One region of the Methylobacterium sp. Leaf93 genome, then DNA from elsewhere that is predicted to be linked to it. Evidence: predicted binding sites of a transcription regulator. Region 1 holds the regulator's gene; each other region holds the start of a gene.
What was found. The regulator LexA, encoded in region 1, represses DNA repair genes until DNA is damaged. The targets are predictions, from matches to a motif close to TGTTCNNNNTGTGTTCNG.
Positions count from the first base shown of each region.

Region 2: parE (DNA topoisomerase IV subunit B) is a predicted target of LexA. The motif match lies at 3,675-3,692, and genes of this name have one in related genera.
Region 3: ASF26_RS13350 (UvrD-helicase domain-containing protein) is a predicted target of LexA. The motif match lies at 1,168-1,185, and genes of this name have one in related genera.
Region 4: dinB (DNA polymerase IV) is a predicted target of LexA. The motif match lies at 3,584-3,601, and genes of this name have one in related genera.

Region 1 covers NZ_LMMS01000009.1:7,507-12,379, reverse strand. The annotation lists gene gltX (glutamate--tRNA ligase) at 1-133, opposite strand, end outside; gene ASF26_RS07905 (ComEC/Rec2 family competence protein) at 312-2,573, shown strand; gene lexA (transcriptional repressor LexA) at 2,567-3,304, opposite strand; gene ASF26_RS07895 (GntR family transcriptional regulator) at 3,721-4,413, opposite strand.
Region 2 covers NZ_LMMS01000027.1:325,729-330,601, forward strand. The annotation lists gene ASF26_RS17515 (porin family protein) at 436-1,278, shown strand; gene parE (DNA topoisomerase IV subunit B) at 1,571-3,661, opposite strand; gene ASF26_RS17525 (PhoX family phosphatase) at 3,847-4,873, opposite strand, start outside.
Region 3 covers NZ_LMMS01000023.1:342,873-347,745, reverse strand. The annotation lists gene ASF26_RS13360 (AsmA family protein) at 1-615, opposite strand, end outside; gene ASF26_RS13355 (hypothetical protein) at 803-1,054, opposite strand; gene ASF26_RS13350 (UvrD-helicase domain-containing protein) at 1,196-3,601, shown strand; gene ASF26_RS13345 (PhoH family protein) at 4,039-4,755, shown strand.
Region 4 covers NZ_LMMS01000004.1:56,573-61,445, forward strand. The annotation lists gene ASF26_RS23040 (sensor histidine kinase) at 1-488, opposite strand, end outside; gene ASF26_RS23045 (PAS domain-containing protein) at 540-2,699, opposite strand; gene ASF26_RS05610 (response regulator) at 2,839-3,243, opposite strand; gene dinB (DNA polymerase IV) at 3,675-4,766, shown strand.

The DNA of each region.
Region 1 (4,873 bases):
CCTCGATCCTCAGCAGCATGCGACCGCCGAAATGGCGGGCATAGAGCCAGTTGAAGAGCGCCGTGCGCGCTCCCCCGATATGCAGGTACCCCGTGGGGGAGGGGGCAAAACGCGTAACGACGGGTGACGACATCGGGCGGCTAAACTTGTGCGTGAAGGTGGGAGGGCGGATCGACCGGCCCGGATCGGCGCATGTAGCATGCGTTTGCTGTGACGTTAAGAAAACGTGGCGCCGAGTCGCGAGGCGGAGGCGGTTCCGCTCGTGCGGGCTCTCTCCAAAAGGGTGAGTCCTGAGGGAGACGCAGCGGCAGATGGCCCAGGCCAGCGCGCGAGCAAAGGGCGCGACGTTTGCGGGCCTGGCCCGTCTGCGATCCCCGTCGACTATGGTAGAGGCGGCAAAACGCTGGTTCGCCGGCGGGCTCGCGGAGGAATTCGAACAGCGCCGCCTGTTTCCGTGGCTCGCCGTCGCATTCGGCCTCGGCATTCTCGTCTGTTTCACCGCCACCAACGGCGAGCCATCGCTGGCGGCACCGCTCCTCGTGGCGCTCGCCCTCTCGGCCGCCGTACCGTTCCTCGGCTCCAGGCCTGTCGCCCTCGCTCTGGTTCTCGGGCTCGCCGCGTCCTTCCTCGGCTTCTCGGCCGCTGTGTTGCGCCTGCGGATCGTGGCGGCGCCCGTCCTGGCCCGGACGACCATCGCGCCGCTCACCGGCCTCGTGGAAGCCCTCGACGAGCGGGAGGTCGGTGCGCGGCTCATCGTCCTCGTGGAGAGTTTCGGCACCCTGACGCCGGATCGCCGGCCGACGCGGGTTCGCGTGTCCTACAAAAAGGCGCTCACCCTGAAGCCCGGCGATTACATCTCGGCGACGGCGCGGCTCCTGCCCCCGCCCGAGGCGGCCCGGCCCGGCGGATACGATTTCGCGCGCGATGCCTACTTTCGCGGGATCGGCGCCGTCGGCTCCCTCGTGGGCAAGATCGAGGTGAAGCCTCCGCCGAGACCCTTGCCCTGGCAGGTCTCGCTCGCCGCTGCCGTAGACGATGCGCGCAACGCGCTGACCCGGCGGATCACCGATGCCAATGGCGGGCAGGCCGGCGCGGTGGCCGCGGCCCTGGTAACGGGTAAGCGCGGCCTTATCAATGCCGAGACCAACGATGTCCTGCGCGCGGCGGGGATCTACCACGTGGTCTCGATTTCTGGGCTCCACATGGTACTCGCTGCCGGAGTGGTGTTCTGGCTCGTTCGCGCGCTCCTCGCCCTCGTCCCGGGCCTCGCCCTCATCTGGCCGATCAAGAAGATCGCCGCCGGTTTCGCCATGGTCGGCGTCACCGCCTATTGCGTCTTCTCGGGCTGGGACATCGCCGCCGAGCGGTCGCTCATCATGACCCTCGTGATGCTGGGCGCGATCCTCGTGGATCGTCCGGCGCTCAGCATGCGCAACCTCGCCCTGGCCGCGCTGATCGCCCTCGCGCGCGAGCCCGACGGACTTCTCGGCCCGAGCTTCCAAATGTCTTTCGGCGCGGTGGCCGGCCTCATCGCCTGCGCTGGCACGCTCAATCGTTGGATGCCGCCACGCGAAGGCGATAGCCTAGTGGGGCGCGCATGGCGGTTCCTCGCCGTCGCGGTCCTTGGCACCTTGGCGACGACCATGGTGGCCCAGATCGCGACGGCGCCGTTCGCGACCTATCATTTCCAGACTGTCCAGCCGTTCGGCATCGTCGGCAACGCCCTGACCTTGCCCCTCGTATCTCTGGCGGTGATGCCGGCGGCGGTGCTCGGAATCCTCGTCTATCCCTTTGCCCTCGATCAGCCGGTCTGGTGGGCCATGGGGTTCGCGGTACGGGGGATGCTCACGATCTCCGGGTGGATCAGCGGGTTTGGCCACGCCACCCTCGTCGTTCCGGCCTATGGCAGCACGGCCCTCTGCCTGCTGGCCCTCGCCCTGCTCCTGCTGACGCTCCCCGTGTCGGGGCTGCGCTGGATCGGACTCGCTCCGGCCGCTCTCGGCGTCGCCCTCGCCGCCACACCACCGCGCTACGACCTCTACATCGATCGGGAGGGTGGGGGCGCGGCCCTGCGCGACCTTGACGGCCGACTGGCCATCCTCGGAAACCCGCCCGCGTTCGTCCTCGAACAATGGCTCAAGGCGGACGGCGATTCTCGGAAGGCCGGTGCCATATCTGCCTCCACGAAAAGCCGTTGCGATACGGTCGGCTGCACCGCAGGGACGGAGACGCGGCGCATCGTGGCGCTCGTCAAGGACAAGCGGGCCTTTGCAGAGGATTGTGAGAGGGCAAACATCATCATAGCCCGCCGCGACGCTCCCAAAGGATGCCGCGCCGGCCTCATCGTCGATCGGGCGTTCCTGGCGGAGCGGGGGGCGACTGCCGTTCGCTTCGGGCCGGACGGTCCTGTCGCGACATCGGCACGCGTACCGAACGTCGGGGCTCCATGGCGACGGGCCATGGGTGATGCCTCGCCTGTGCCCTCTACACCGGCCGAGATCGCGAAACCATCGGATCCCGAGATAGACGAAGGCGACCTATTGCCGGACACGCCCTCGGATCGGCCTCAGTAGCGGCGGACGAGGCTGACCAGGCGACCCTGGATCTGTACGCGGTCGGGACCCAGCACCCTCGTCTCATAGGCGGGGTTGGCGGCCTCCAGGGCGATGGAGGAACCGCGACGACGCAGGCGTTTCAGAGTGGCTTCCTCATCGTCGATGAGGGCCACGATGATGTCCCCCGTATTCGCGGTGTCCTGCTTCTTGATCACCACCAGATCGCCGTCGAGAATACCCGCTTCGATCATCGAATCGCCGCGCACCTCAAGAGCATAATGCTCGCCCCCCGACAGGAAGTCGGGAGACAGCGTGACCGAGTGACTTTGATTCTGGATCGCCGAGATCGGCGTACCGGCCGCGATCCGGCCCATGACTGGGATGGTGATGGCCCGGCCGGTCTCGTCCTGAGCCTGGGTCGTGGGCTGGCGCATGGATGGCGTCGCTTTGGACCGTCCGCCTTCGACGACGCTGGGCGTAAAACGGCGGACTTCGCCAGCGGGAGCCGGCTTCGGCGCGGGGGCGCCGGTCAGGCTTTCGGGCATCCGGATCACCTCGATCGCCCTGGCCCTATTCGGCAGGCGCCGCAGGAACCCACGCTCTTCGAGGGCCGTGATCAGCCGGTGGATGCCCGATTTCGACTTGAGATCGAGTGCGTCCTTCATCTCGTCGAACGACGGCGGGACGCCACTCTCCTGCATTCTCTGCTGAATGAATTGGAGAAGATCCAGCTGCTTACGCGTCAACATACAGATCACTCTTCCACCGAAGCCAATGGCCGCGACTAACGCCGCCGAAACAAAACACGAACACGGTAGACGTTCTGGAAGTGTTCTGCAAGGGTTCCGTTAACGCGATGGTAGAGTTTGTTCCTCGGCTGAAATTCGCCGCCATCCCGGCACCGGAACTCGGCTGCCGGTTCGCACCTCGCAAGTTCGTTCGATCCCGACACCATCCGATCCCGAGGGCTGTTCGCCCCGGCGTGGTCGTTCAATAGAGACGGTGCCACCGGTTGCCGGCTTCGCCTGAGAATCGGGAATCCGGCTCGACCGCAGCGACGGACCGGCGAGCCGATACAGCACCCTCAATCCGACCGGAGCCGGATGTCCTGGCTCATTCGCCGACCTCGATGGTCGCAGCGACCAAAAACCGGCGACGATGCCGTTCAGTCGAGATAGTCGCCGTACTTCTCCACATGGCTAGCGAGCCCGAGGCCGTGCTCGCGCACGAGGCGTTCGGCCAGTTCCGCATCGCGCGCCTCGAGCGCCTTGATGATCGCCACGTGTTCCTTGATCGAGTTGGCGGCGCGGTCGCCCTGGCGCATGGCCGTGTTGCGGATTCCGCGAACATGCATGAGGAGATTGCTCGTGATGTCCTTGATCACATCGCACTGGCCCAGCGAAATGATCTTCTGATGGAAGCGGATATTGGCTTCCGAATACTCGTCGAGATGATCCGACGGACGACCCTCGTAAAACTCCGGGAAATGCTCGCGCAGGCAGTGCAACTGCTCGTCTGTGGCTCGCTCGCAGGCGAGGCGAGCGGCCATGCTCTCCAGGGCCGACCAAGCCTGGATCATGCTGACGATCTCCTTCTTCGACTTCTTTATCACGAAGACGCCGCGCCGGGCCTCGAACCGTACGAAACCTTCCTGCTCGAGTACCGTCAGCGCTTCGCGCACCGGGGTGCGGCTCACTCCCAGGTTGAGAGACAGCTTCCTCTCGTCGAGCCTCACCTCCTCGCGCTGATTATAGATGTTCATATTCGTAATTGCCTCCTTGAGCGCGTCGTAGGCCAATGCACGCAAGCTCGAAGTCGCCACGATGGGTTTTACTTGAAACGTATCCGTCTTAACCATTTTTAACACCTAGAATGATTTCAACTCGCACACAGGGTCGAGCACACTTGGTGTGAAGCATGCCAAACCCGCGTTCGAAATACAAGGAACGCTTCGGGTCAAAGAAATCCTTCAGCGCAAGAATAGGAACACCTCTTGTCCAAGCAATCTGGAGGACATGCATTCGGTCGCTGAGGCCGCGGTCATGCGGCGCTCGCCATCCTCCCGTTCGTTTCGGCGCCGTACGCTCGCTGAAGCGCGGCCAAACCGGCAAGATCCTGCAAAACTGTTTGACAGTTGGTATTTGGTATGCCACCAACTATCAGCAGATCGGGGGGATATGACCGGCTCGCAGACCGGTAAGAGCGAGGTCCGGACGATGCTTCCAGCGGGTTGGCGGTGGTATCCCAGCACATCGTCGACAGAGAAATATGCATTATAAATCGAGATGCGCCGTGATGGTTGGTTCGAAAAGCGCCGG
Region 2 (4,873 bases), on a different contig from region 1:
CTTCGGACGCGCGACCATGAGATCATCGGGCACGCTTAACCTTCTGTTGCCTGCATTTGCTTGCCGAGCCGTGCCGATGCACCGACGCCTTCGCGTGGCCCTGCCCGCCGGCAATCTTCGCATAGCATGCGAGGACAAAAAGTTGTTTCTAACCGGAATGATGCAGAATTGTTCCGCTTAATAAATGCTTGCGGGAAGTGAAAACCGGTCGTCACGGCAGCGTGATCTGGATCAGCCTCGAGGTGAGCAGGAAGGGCACCGGAAGTGCGCCAGAGCACGTCACCAGTCTCTCGTTCCTCACTTGCGCCTAACCTTTACCCTTCGTTGACGGGTGCCGCTGTATTCGATGGATGTTGTTGCAGGAATGCGACAGACCTCACGCCCGTCCGAGCCTACAAGCACCTAGGCTTAATGCCCATCAGGACCAGACACACAATGAAAAGACTGCTTCTCGCTACGACCGTTCTCGCCGGCCTGACTGCTGTCGCTTCGGCCGCCGACCTTCCCCGTCGCGCCGCCCCGCCGGTCTTCGTTCCGGTCCCGGTCTTCACGTGGACGGGCTTCTACGCCGGTGTTAACGCCGGTTACGCTTTCAGCACGGGTTCCGACAGCACCCGCAGCTTCACCGTTCCCGGTTCGATTGGTGGTCAGCAGGTCACCGCGAACGGCCTCGCTCAGACCGCCACGTTCCGCAAGGACAGCCAGGACGGTTTCACCGGCGGCGCGCAGATCGGCTACAACTACCAGTTCACCCCGGGTTCGGGTGTCGTCGTCGGTATCGAAGCTGACGCCCAGTACCTCGATTTCGGCTCCAAGCGTCGTGACTCGGGTGTTCTCACCACTCCCGCCTTCGCCGTCAACGATCCGCGCGGTCTCTCCAGCCTCGACTATTTCGGGACCGTCCGCGGTCGTCTCGGCTACGCCTTCGACCGCACCCTCGTGTACGGCACCGGCGGCTTCGCCTACGGCGCCGGCAGCGCTGATCGTGACTTCGGCGGCTTCCGCGGCAACGACGACTTCCGCACCGGCTACGCCGTGGGCGGTGGTATCGAATACGCTCTTCCCACCGAGTCGTTCTTCAACTTCTTCCGCGCTTCCGCTGTGACGTTGAAGGTCGAAGGCCTGTACGTGAACCTCGATCGCGGCAACCGCAATCGGGGCGCCTTCATCATCGACACCTCCGATAACTCGGTTGCGCGCTCGGTCAGCACCGGTCGTCGCGACGACGAGTTCGCCGTCGTCCGCGCCGGCCTGAACTACAAGTTCGGCACCTACTAGGATCGTCCATGATCGTCGCGCGGTCCTCATTGAGGATCGCGCGGCATCGGGATCGTCCACGTGAAAAACCCGGCCTCGCGGCCGGGTTTTTTGCGTTGACGGACCTCTCTCGCAATTCACCCTGGTCCGGACGTCCGGAGCGCAAGCGAAGGGTGATTTGGAGTTCATCGCGGGATGTGCCGCGTCTGCGGCTGGGGGGGCGCCGCGCGGCTCTTCGCCTCCGACTCCGTTGGCGCTCCACTCCCGGGAAGAGAGGCGGCTCGGATAGGCCGAACTCGCGCCCCGCCTGTCCTCAGATGTCGAGTGTCGCCTCGTCGGCGAAGGCGGCACGCTCGGAGATGAAGGCAAAGCGGGCTTCCGGCTTGTTGCCCATCAGCCGCTCCACGGCATCGCCGGTGGAATCCCGCGCCTCGTCGAGGACAGCCACGCGCAGGAGCGTGCGCTTCTTGGGGTCCATCGTGGTCTCCTTCAACTGCGCCGGCATCATCTCGCCTAGGCCCTTGAAGCGGCTGATCTCCACTTTACCGCCCTTGAAGACGGTCTTGATCACGCGCTCCTTGTCGGCGTCGTCACGGGCATAGACCGTCTTGGCGCCGTGGGTGAGCCGGTAGAGCGGCGGGATCGCGAGATAGAGATGGCCCTTGTCGATGAGCTTGGGCATCTGCCGGTAGAAGAAGGTGATCAGCAGCGAGGCGATGTGGGCGCCGTCGACATCCGCGTCGGTCATGATGATGACCTTCTCGTAACGAAGGTCCTCGCCCTTGTAGCCGTTGCCCGTGCCGCAACCGAGCGCCTGGGTCAGGTCGGAGATGAGCTGGTTGGCGCCCATCTTGTCCCGACTGGCCGAGGCCACGTTGAGGATCTTGCCGCGCAGGGGCAGGATGGCCTGGCTGGCGCGGTCGCGCGCTTGCTTGGCCGAGCCGCCGGCGGAATCGCCCTCGACGATGAAGATTTCCGAGCCGGCCGTACCCGCCTTCGAGCAGTCGGCGAGCTTGCCCGGCAGGCGCAGCTTGCGGGTCGCGGATTTGCGCGCGACCTCCTTCTCCTGGCGTCGGCGCAGGCGCTCCTCGGCCCGGTCGATCACCCAGTCGAGGAGCTTGTTGGCCTGGGCCGGGGAGGCGGCGAGCCAGTGGTCGAACGCGTCACGGATCGCCGTCTCGACGATGCGCGAGGCTTCCACCGTGGCGAGCTTGTCTTTGGTCTGGCCTTGGAATTCTGGCTCGCGGATGAAGACCGAGAGCATCGAGGCGCAGGTCGCCATCACGTCGTCGGTGGTGACCGAGGTCATCCGCTTGGCTTGGCCGACGCGCTCGGCATGCTCGCGCAGGGCGCGCAGCAGGGCCACGCGCAGGCCGCTCTCGTGGGTGCCGCCCTCGGCGGTGGGAATCGTGTTGCAGTAGGAGTGCGAGACCCCGTCTTCCACCACCATCCAGGCGACGGCCCATTCGAGGGAGCCGTGGCCGCCGGGCTTCGTCACCTTGCCGGCGAAGACCGCGTCGGTGACGAGCTCCTTGCCGTCGAGGTCGCGGGCGAGATAGTCGCGCAGGCCGCCGGGGAAGCGGTGCACCGTCTCGGCCGGCACGTCGGCGATGCCCTCCAGCAGGGCGGGGGCACAGCGCCAGCGGATCTCGACGCCGCCGAACAGGTAGGCCTTGGAGCGCGCCATCTTGAACAGCCGGCGCGGATCGAACTTCAGCGCCCCGAAGATCTGCGCATCGGGGTGGAAGCGCACCCGCGTGCCGCGCCGGTTCTGCACCCGGCCGACGGTTTCCAGCGGACCCTGGACATGGCCCCGCGAAAAGGTCTGGCGATAGAGAACCTGGCTTCGGGCCACCTCGACTTCGAGGATGTCGGAGAGGGCGTTGACCACGGAGATGCCGACACCGTGCAGGCCGCCGGAGGTCTCATAGACCTTCGAGTCGAACTTGCCGCCCGCATGCAGCGTGGTCATGATCACTTCGAGGGCGGATTTGCCCGGAAATTTCGGGTGCGGGTCCACCGGAATGCCGCGGCCATTGTCGGTGATGACGAGGTGGCCGGTCTCCTCCAACTCCACCTCGATGTAGCTGGCATGGCCCGCCACCGCCTCGTCCATGGAATTGTCGATCACCTCGGCGAAGAGGTGATGCAGGGCGCGCTCGTCGGTACCGCCGATATACATGCCCGGCCGGCGCCGGACCGGCTCCAGGCCTTCCAACACCTCGATCGATGAGGCGTCGTAGCCGGCTTCCGCCGCATCGACCGGTGCTCTGTCGAGGGGAGCGCGCGCCGCCGAAGCGGCCTTCGCGCCGCGCACGGGCGCTTGACCACCCGCGAACAGGTCGCTCGGCCGGCCGCCGGCGGGGGCCGGAACGGCCTGACGTGAGGTCTCGCGCTGAGTCATGGGCCAACCATACAGGAACGAAACGGAAACGTGAAGCGATGCCGCCCTCGTCGGCGGTCGCTCTCCCGGTGTTCCTGCGCAGCTTGCGCCAATTCCGTTAATGCTGTGTCGCCGGGGTACCGGAAGCGGCGGGCTCGGCCACGCCTGCCCCCCCCTTGGCCGCAGGGGGCGATCGCGTCGCCCCGTCAGCTTCCGACCCGGCCACCTCCACGCCTGGTGATCGCGACGATGGCGGGGCGGGGCGGCATCCCGTCGATGAAATCCGGCCAGCGGGTGGAGGGCGCCTCGAAGGTGGCGGGCATGGCCTTTGGATCCTCCTCGTCGGCCTCGCCGGGATGCTGCACGGCGACGAAGAACGTGGTGTCGTCGGGGGTGAAGTAGGGGCCGCACATTTCGGCGCCGTTCGGAACCCTGAAGAAATGCTTGCCCGTGCCCCGTCCCTGCCCTTCCGTCTCCATCGCCCAGATGCCGTCGTTGCGCCCCGTCTTCGACGGCGAGTTCCCGTCGGTGGCGACCCAAAGCCGTCCCTGCCCGTCCACCGAGCAATTGTCCGGCATGCCGAACCAGCCGTCCTTCGTCGTCGCCGAGGAGAAGGTGGCGCCGACCGCCGCGATGGAGGGATCGCCGCATTTGACGAGGATTTCCCAGGCGAAGCCCGAGGCCGCGTGGTCGCCGTCGTCCGGGGTCAGTTCGACGATGTGGCCGAAGCGGTTGTCGGGCCGCGGGTTGGCGGCGTTCACGTCGCCCGCCTTGCGCTTCCCGTTGTTGGTCAGCATCACGTAGACCTTGCCGGTCTTCGGGTTGGCCTCGACATCCTCCGGACGGTCCATCTTGGTGGCTCCGAGGAGGTCGCTGGCGCGCCGGGCCTCGATGAGCACGTCGGCCTGGGCGGTGAACCCGTTTTCGGGTGTGAGCGGACCCTGTCCGAACACCAGGGGCATCCAGGCCCCGCGCCCGTCGGCATCGAACCGGGCGACGTGCAGCGTGCCGGAATCGAGGATGTCGCGGTTGGCCGCCCGGTCGGAGAGGTTCACGGCCGCATCCGTCACGAACTTGTAGACGTAGTCGAAACGCTCGTCGTCGCCCTGGTAGACGACGTACCGACCACTCTTCGAGACGATGCCGGCGGCGCCCTCGTGCTTGAACCGGCCCATGGCGGTGCGCTTCGTCGGGACGGAGGCGGGATCGAACGGGTCGATCTCCACCACCCAG
Region 3 (4,873 bases), on a different contig from region 1:
CGAGATCTTCACCGCGACGCTGCCGTCCTCCGCGGGCTCGCCGGTGGCGACCCGGAAGGCGACCGCGCCGCTCACCCCCTCGATCCGCCAGGGGCCGAGCAGCCGGGGCGCCGAGAGGTGCACCGTCTCGGCGCGGACCTGATCGGTGCGGCCGCTCTGCGGCACGAGGGTCGTCAGCACGACCTGTCCGATCGTCAGGTCCTCGATGGCGAGGTCCTGGTCGGCGAGGGTCCGGTAGAGGTCGGCGGGCAGGCGGATCGCGTCGTCGTCGCTGATCGGAAGCTTGATCTCGGCCCGGCCGATCCGCGTCTCGGTGAAGCGGATGTCTCCCGTCAGCAGCGGCGTGAGGCCGATTTCGGCCCCAACGGACTGGAGGTCGAGGGCCGGCTTGTCGGCCTGTCCGCCGATACGGAGGCGATCGACGCTCAATCGCGGCGAGGGCAGGAGCCTGACGCCGATCCGCCCTTCGGTCCGTGCGTCGAGGCCGAGGGATCGCCCGATCGCCCGGTCCACCAGCGTGCGGTAGCTTTCCCAGGCCACGAGGGGCGGGACCGCGAGGGCCGCGACGAGGATCAGGATGACGGCGCCCGCCAGCGCGGTCAGGATGTCTCGCACCGTCTTGGTTTCCGCCTCGCTCCGGCCCGGTCTCGGGGCCTGCCATGGGGCGGGCACACGGTCTCAACCGGACGTCATGCCCGGTTCGTGCCCCCACCCCATGCGGCATAGCACACCGATCCCGGATGCGCGCCAGGGTCGAACCCCGCGGTCAACAGGTGCCGGGCTTCACCCTTGACCGGTCCGATCAGCGGCGCGGGGCGATGCCGGGGCCGATCGGCGCCGGACGGGTGATCTCGTTGCGCTGCATCTGCATGCGGATCTGGTTGTTCTCGAACTGCTGCTGGTGCCGGACGCCGCGAATCTCGCTCTGTCTGGAGAGACGGTCATTGGTCTCGTTCAGCGACCGCGTGCCGGGGGACTGGGCCATGGCCGGAGATAAAGCGAGGCCGCCCGCCAGGGCCGCGAGGGAGAGGACGGACAAAGAACGCGTGTGCATGGCGGACCTTCTGTGATGATGGCCGGGATATGGTGAGACGACGCCCGAGATGAAACCGGAGTTCCGTATTCCGGCCGAGGGCGGGGCGGCCACTTTGTCCCGACCCTCGACGCCGTTCGCGTTTTGGTCCAGGGAGGCAGCATGAAACAGCATCCCGACGCAGCGGCGGCGTCCGTGCCGGCGCCGGCCTCCGGCGTGGCGGCCGAGGCCGCGCAGAGCTCCATCGCCGCCCGCGCCATGGCCTCCCTCAGGCCGCAGGGCTCGCCCTATCTCGAAGGGCTGAACCCCGAGCAACGCCGCGCCGTCGAGACGACGGAAGGGCCGGTCCTCGTCCTCGCGGGCGCGGGTACCGGCAAGACCCGGGTGCTCACCACGCGAATCGCCCATCTGGTCTCGACCGGTAAGGCGCGGCCTTTCGACATCCTGTCGGTGACCTTCACCAACAAGGCCGCCCGCGAGATGAAGCACCGTATCGGTGCCCTCATCGGCCCGGCCGGGGAGGGGATGCCCTGGCTCGGCACGTTCCATTCCATCGGCACCAAGATCCTGCGCCGGCACGCCGAGATGGTGGGCCTGAAATCCGATTTCACGATCCTGGGGATGGACGACCAGCTTCGCCTGATGAAGCAGGTCATCGTCGACCAGAACATCGACGAGAAGCGCTGGCCCGCCCGCGCCCTGTCCTCGGCCATCGATGGGTGGAAGAATCGCGGGCTCCTGCCCGAGCAGGTGCCTCCCGGCGAGGCGGGGGCCTTCGCCTTCGGCAAGGGCGGCGCCCTCTACACCGCCTATCAGGCCCGGCTCCTGACCCTGAACGCCGCCGATTTCGGTGATCTCCTGCTGCTCTGCCTCAAATTGTGGCGCGAGAACCCGGACGTGCTGGCCAATTACCAGCAGCGTTTCCGCTACATCCTCGTGGACGAGTACCAGGACACCAACGTCGCCCAGTATCTCTGGCTGCGCCTTCTGGCCCAGGGCCACCGCAACGTGGCCTGCGTCGGCGACGACGACCAGTCGATCTATGGCTGGCGCGGGGCGGAAGTCGACAACATCCTACGCTTCGAGCACGATTTCCCCGGCGCGATCGTGGTGAGGCTGGAGCGCAATTACCGCTCCACCGGCCACATCCTCGCCGCCGCCTCGGGGCTCATCGCCAGGAACGAGGGCCGCCTCGGCAAGACCCTTCGTACCGAGGACGTCGCCGGCGAGAAGGTGACGGTGTCCGGCGCATGGGATTCGGAGGAAGAGGCGCGCCAGCTCGGCGAATCCATCGAGAGCCTGCAGGCCAAGCAGCATCCGCTCTCCGAGATCGCCGTGCTGGTGCGCATCTCGGCTCAGATGCGCGAGATCGAGGACCGGTTCGTCCAGCTCGGCCTGCCGTATCGCGTCATCGGCGGCCCGCGCTTCTACGAGCGCGCCGAGATCCGCGATGCGCTGGCCTATCTACGCGTCACCATGAACCCGGCCGACGACCTCGCCTTCGAGCGCATCTTCAACACACCGAAGCGGGGCCTGGGCGACGCCACCCTGCAGATCCTGCACGGTTATTCCCGCTCGCAGCGCGTGCCGCTGCTCCAGGCGGCGCGCAGCCTGATCGAGACCGACGAGCTGAAGCCCCGCGCCCGCTCCGGCGTCCGCGCCCTGGTGGAGAGTTTTTCGCGATGGGCGCGGATGGTCGGCACCCAGCCCCATTCCGAGGTGGCCCAGACCGTCCTGGAGGAATCCGGCTACACCGAGATGTGGCAGAAGGACAAATCCGCCGATGCCGCCGGGCGTCTCGAAAACCTCAAGGAGTTCGTGCGCTCCATGGAGGAGTTCCCCGACATGGCGGCCTTCCTCGAACACGTCTCCCTGGTGATGGAGGCGAGCGAGCAGGAGGGGGCGGACCGGGTCTCGCTGATGACGCTGCATGCCGCCAAGGGGCTCGAATTCGACACGGTGTTCCTGCCCGGCTGGGAGGACGGCCTGTTCCCGAACCAGAGGGCGCTCGACGAGAGCGGCCGGGCCGGGCTCGAGGAGGAGCGCCGCCTCGCCCATGTGGGCCTGACGCGCGCGCGCAAGCGCGCCAAGCTGTCCTTTGCCGTCAACCGGCGCATCCACGGCCTGTGGTCCTCCACGGTGCCGAGCCGCTTCATCGACGAGTTGCCCGCCGACGCCGTCGACGTGGTCGACGCCCCCGCGCATTTCTCCGCCGGTGCCTCGCGCTTCGACCGGAACCCGGCGCCGTTCGGCTCGTCCTACGGGACGCCGGGCTGGCAGCGGGCGCAGGCCAACACCGCGGGAAACCAGGGGTTCGGAGGCGGGGGTGGGCAAGGTTTCGGAAGATCGTCCTCGCCCGGCCGGAGCAATGGCGGCCCGCGCCAGATCGAAGGCGAGCTCGTGGCGAAGTCGACGGGTGCGCCGTCCGCGTTTTCGGATGGTATGCGAGTCTTCCACACCAAGTTCGGCCCCGGCAACGTGGCGGCCGTCGACGGCAACAAGCTGACGGTTGACTTCGATAAGGCCGGCCGCAAGATGGTTCTCGACAGCTTCATCCAGCCAGGGTGAAGCACCCCGCCGGCCGCATGCGACACGTCGTGCGGACCCGGCCGGTTTCGCCCCTCGTGAAGGGCCGTGGTCGAGATGGATGCTTCGTCGTTCCACCATCTCACCTGTCGAAAACTGAAACTCTCCCTCATCTGCGCGTTTCCGAAGCGAAACTCGGACACACGTCCAGGATTTCGTGCCGTCATGCCCCTGTCGCCACCGGAGCGGCATGGTGTGTGCGTGGGTGATTCGTGGCTTGCCGCACCGGGAGCCCGTCACTCATAGGCCAAGTCGTCCACAGGTCGTGGGGCGACATCTGGAACTAAAAGACCTGCCGTCGAATTCATTCGTTAACGATTCTCAGAGATAGTGTAACAAATCTTATCGAGGGCAGGGCGCGTAGGCAGGTCGAAGATCAGTTGAACCCTAGTTGGCAAGTCCAGTTGGAGTGTTGATCGATGAAAAGACGGCGCACACGACTTGAGCTGGTAGAAGACCGCCCGGTGCGGCTGCACCGCACCCGGTTCGACGACGAGCGTAATTTAGGCCCCATCCAGCCTCTCACCGTCCGACAGGCCGAGTACCTGGATGCCCTCGCCGTCAGCAAGCAGGTCATCGTCCTCGGTCCGGCCGGCACCGGCAAGACCTACATCGCCGGAACCCGCGCCGCGGATCAACTCCGCCAGCGCCGTATCGCCAAGGTCATCATCACCCGTCCCAACGTGCCATCGGGCCGCTCGCTGGGCTTCTTTCCCGGCAGCTTGGAGGAAAAGATCGCGCCCTGGGTCACGCCGCTGACCGAGACCATGAAGGAGCGCATGGGCGACGCTGCCTACGAGATCGCCATGAAGACCGGCGACATCGAGGTGGTCCCCTTCGAGGTGATGCGCGGACGCACCTTCAAGAACTGCCTCGTGATCCTCGATGAGGCGCAGAACACCACCACGGCCGAGATCAAGATGTTCCTGACCCGCATCGGCGACGATTGCCAGGTCATCATCAACGGCGACGTGTCCCAGACCGACCTGCGCGAGACGTCGGGCCTCCGGACCGTGATCCACCTCGTGAAAAGCCGCATGATGCAGGTTCCCATCGTCGAATTCACCCTCGACGACATCGTCCGTTCGGGCATCTGCGCCGAATGGGTTCGGGCTTTCGAGGAAACGAAACTCTGACTTGAGTGTTATCAGCGGCGGGTCGAACCGGACCCGCCGCACGTCTCGGCGTGCGGCAATCATCTCTCCGGCGCGAGCGGGGGAGATTAATCCGAGCGCCGCGCTCGGGTGAAAGAGA
Region 4 (4,873 bases), on a different contig from region 1:
CTCCCCTGCGGCAGGCCATCCCGCGCCGGCATCCGCACGCCGCGCTCACGCCAATCCACATGCAGCCAGGGAGCCCGCTCCGGTTCAGCAATCTCCACGTGCCAGCGGATATCGAGATGCGCCCGCGGTTGTGCGAGGGCGCCGTATTTCAGCGCGTTCGTCGCCAGTTCATGCAGGGCCAGCGCGAAGATCTGCACCGTCGACGAGCGCAGCGCCACCGCCTTCGGTCCGCTCAGGCTGACCCGCGACGCCTCGCCGTCGAGCGCCGCCACTTCGCTTCGGATCAGCTCGTCGAAGCTGACCCGCTCGCCCTCCGCGAGGCGGGACAGCAATCCCTGCACGCGGGCGAGGGCCGCCAGACGCGTGCCGTAGCGCTCCCGGAAGTCGTCGAGGCCGCTGCTGTTGCGCAGGGTCTTGTCCGCGGTGGCGCGCACCACGCCCATGAGGTTGCGGGTGCGGTGCTGCAACTCCGCCACGAGCACGCTCATATGCTCGGCGGTCTCCTTTTCCTCGGTGATGTCCCGGCCGACGCCGCCGATTCAGCACACCGCGCCGGCGGCGTCGCGCATGGGGAAGCCGGTGTCCCGTATCCAGCGGATGCCGCCGTCGCTGGGCCGCCTGACGCGATATTCGAAGGTGACACGCTCGCCCGCCCGGACGCAATGCAGGCTCCCCACCGCCCGTTCGCGATCGTCCGGCACGATCAGCTCGGCCCAGCTCACCAAGTGGTTGCCGGAGAGGGCCGTCACGCGATCGAGGCCGTAGATCGTCTCGAAGGCCGGGGTGATATAGATCCATTGGAAGGTCGCGGCATCGCGCATCCAGAGGACGTCGGACGAGGCCTCGCCGAACTGGCTGAGGCGCTCCTCGCTCTCGCGCAACGCCGTCTCGGCGTTCCTGCGCGCCGTCACGTCGCTGGCCGCCCCCAGCCATTCCTTGACCTCGCCGGTGTCGGTGAGGGTCGGGACCGCCCGTGACACGCACCAGCCGAGCGAACCGTCGCTGCGGATCACTGCATGTTCCAGCTCGAAGATCGACCTCGTCGCCATCGCCCGGTCGATGGCGGCACGGACCTCCGCTTGATCGTCGGGACGGATGTAGCGGTCGAGCCAGGTCCTGTTCGGCTGGTCGGGGACGTTCCGGAAGGCGCGCCCCTCCAGCCGCTGCAACTCGGACCAGTCCGGGGTCATCCGGTAGACCACGTCCGAGCTGGCCGTGACGAAGGCACGGAACCGCTCCTCGCTCTCGCGCAGCGCCGCCTCGGCGCGCTTGCGAGGCTGGATGTCCTTGAACAGGAGGGCAACCTGCCGCTGTTCGGGGGTGCCGACGCGGAAGGCATAGACTTCGTACCAGCACCCGAGAGCGAGGGACTGGCGTTCGAACCGTTCCGCCACGCCGTCGAGCGCGATCCGGCCGAACGTCTCGAACCAGCTCGCCTCCAGCCCGGGGAGCAGTTCTCGCATCGTCCGCCCGGTGGCGTCGCTGAGTCCGGTCTGCTGATCGAAGGCAGGGTTGACGGAACGGAACCGATAGTCGACCGGTCGCTGCCGGTCGTCGAAGATCATTTCGACGATGCAGAAGCCCTCGTCGATGGAGTTGAACAGGTGGCGGTACTTCGCCTCGCTCTCCTCCAGTTGCGTTCGAGCGACTTCGTCGCGCAAACGCAGGATCTCCTCCTGCGCCTCCTTCCAGGCGGTCATCTCCCTGGTGGTGGTCGCCACGCCGTCGCCGAGCTTCACCACCGATTGATGGAACCAGCCGTCGCATTGCCCGTGCGCATGGCGACGCTCGGCGACCGAGGGCCGGCCCGTCTCCACGACCTGCCGGAAGGCATCGAAGATGCCGTCCCGGACCACGCCTGGACTGCGTTCGACCAGGCTTTGTCCCCTCACCTCGCCAAGCGTCCGTTCCGCGGTGTGGTTGTTCAGCCGCCAGTGGAAATCGACGATCTCGCCCGAGGCGTCCCGGACGGCCTCGAAGACCTGGATCATATCCATGGAGCTGTCCAGCGTGGCCTGCAGCAGGTCACGGCTCCGCTGCAGCTCGGCCGTGCGCTCCCTCACCTCCCGCTCCAGTTCGGCACGATGCCACGCTTCCGTTCCGCGCAGCCCCTGGGGGCGCGCCTCATCGAGGGCGTGGGTCATGACGCAGGCGGCGGAGGCAAAGTGCGTCAGCCGCGTGAGCAGCCTGAGATCCTCGCCGTCGAAGGTGCGATCGAGGTCATGCGTGGCGACCCAGAGCGTCCCGACTGGCTCGTCGCCGGCATGGAACGGCACCAGCAGGAGTTCCTGGATGGGCGGCTCGACATAGGCGGCCGGGAGGCGGGCATGTGGGCGCGAGAACAGCAGCGGGGTGTTGCGGGTCACCGCCATGCCGCAGGGGCTTTCGGCGAAGGGGATCGTGCCGCCGCGATGCGCGGCCCATGATCCAGCGATCGCGGCCCGGCGGAAGCGTTTCGGGCTCTCTCCCGGTTCGAGGACGCTGATCCCGGCCGACCCGGCCATGCCCATCTCGACGAGGAGGTCCGCGATGCGCTGCAGGACCGTGCCCGGGCTGACGGCCAACTCCCGGGCCAGTTCGGTCAGCGCATGGGCTTCCGCCTCGTAGTCGGGAGGGCGTACGGGACGCGTCACCAACGCATCGGTGATCGAGACCTCATCCAGGCCCGCGAACCCAACCGGCACCACCGTCGGTGTCATGTCTTTCGACGCTCGCCGTTCTCTCGCCGTCGCACCGGTCGAGCGTGCCGAACACATGGTGAGTTCTACTCTCGCGCAAGGATTCGATCAAATTCCCGCGCGGATGACCGCCGATGTCTTTTCCGGAGCCGAGCGAACTCTATCCGGCCGCGTCCGTCCGTGAGGCCCGGTCGTCGAGGATGAGGTCGAGCGCGCGCAACACCGCCGCGGTATCCAACGGCTTTTCCAGCAGCCGGGCCGACGCGTAGCGGCCGAGGATCGTCGCCTGGTCGTAGCCGGTGGTGAACAGGAACGGGACGCCGAGGGCGAGGAGCGCATCGGCCACCGGATACACGTCCTCGCCTCCGAGGTTCACATCCAGGATGGCCGCGTTGGGCGGGGACGGCCCCTTGAGGAGGCCGAGGGCGCCGTCCACGGTGGCGATGGGACCGAGCACTTCCGCTTCGGCCTCGGCCAAGCCCCGCGCCAGTTCATCGGCCAGGAAGTACTCGTCTTCCACAACCAGGATGCGCCGTCCCCGGAGAGCCCGCCTGGAGTGCCTCACGAAGCTCCCCATCACGATCGGTCCCCGCTCGAAGGACGACGGCGCAGCGGGAGTTCCGGGAGAGACGCTTCGTGAGATACTCGGCATCCTCGTTCTCCCGTATCCGGTCCGAGAGGGGCAGCGCCAGGGTGCAGGGGAATGCCGTCCTTCTCCATCATGGTGGTCGTTCCGGCGCCGAGCCGGTCGGAGCGTGCTCTACATGCAGCCGGGGACGACGGCCCGGCTCCGGCCGTTCCCCGCGAGGCACGGTACAACCGGGGGGCATCATGCGCGCCATCACGGGAAAGTCCAGACCGCGGCACCAGCCCCGGCCGGGTTGACCCGGACCCCTGAAACCGCGAGGAACAAAAAACGAACACAGCGCCTTCCCCACGATGTCTGCTCAACGACGCCCGCTCATTGCCCGCGCACCGATGTGACAGCCCGATCCGATGTCGAGCCCCGGCGACGATACCCCCGTCCGCAAGATCATCCATATCGACATGGACGCGTTCTACGCGTCCGTGGAGCAGCGGGACGATCCGGCCCTGCGAGGCCGGCCCCTCGCGGTCGGCGGGTCGCGCGAGCGGGGCGTGGTGGCCGCCGCCAGCTACGAGGCGCGGGTCTTCGGGGTCCGCTCGGCCATGCCCTCGGTCACCGCCCGGCGCCTGTGCCCCGATCTCCTCTTCGTCAAGCCGCGCTTCGAGGTCTACCGGGCGATCTCGGAGGAGATCCGTGCGGTGTTCGCCGAGCATACCGCGATCATCGAGCCGGTGGCCCTCGACGAAGCCTATCTCGACGTCACCGAGAACCTGCAGGGGCTGGCCACCGCCACCGAGGTGGCGCGGGTGATCCGGGCCGAGATCCTCGCGCGGACCGGCCTCGTCGCCTCGGCCGGCGTCTCCTACAACAAGTTCCTCGCCAAGGTCGCCTCGGACTTCCGCAAGCCCGACGCGCTGTTCGTGATCACGCCCGCGATGGGGCCGGGCTTCGTCGAGGATCTGGCCATCGGCCGGTTCCACGGCGTCGGCCCCGTCACGGAGGCGAAGATGAAGCGCCTCGGCATCCTCACCGGCCGCGACCTGAAGGCCCGCTCCCTGGAAGAGCTTCAGGCGGCCTTCGGCAGTTCGGCGGCCTATTATCATTCGGTGGCGCGCGGCATCGACGGGCGGCAGGTGCGCGCCCACCGCATCCGCAAATCGGTGGGGGCGGAGACCACCTTCTCGGAGGACCTCACCGAGTTCGACGCCATGGCGGAGCGACTGGCGCCGCTGATCGACAAGGTCTGGACCTCCTGCATCGCCAAGGGCGTCTCGGGGCGCACGGTCACGCTGAAGGTGAAGTTCTCTGATTTCGTCCAGATCACCCGGGCGCAGTCCTTCGAGGCCCCGGTCGCCGGCCGCGATGCGATGATGCACACGGCGCTGGGATTGCTCCGCATGGTGTTCCCGCTCCGCCGCAGCGTTCGCCTGCTCGGCGTCTCCCTGTCGGGCCTTCAGCAGAGCGAGACGGAGGGACCGCGCCAGCTCGGGCTCGCGATCTGATGCAGGTACCGGGCAGGCAGGTACCGGGCAGGAATGTGCGGCGATTGCCGCGCAACCCCGGCGGCCCTATCTGGCTTGTCTGCGCACGGATCCGCCGGGTCCGATCG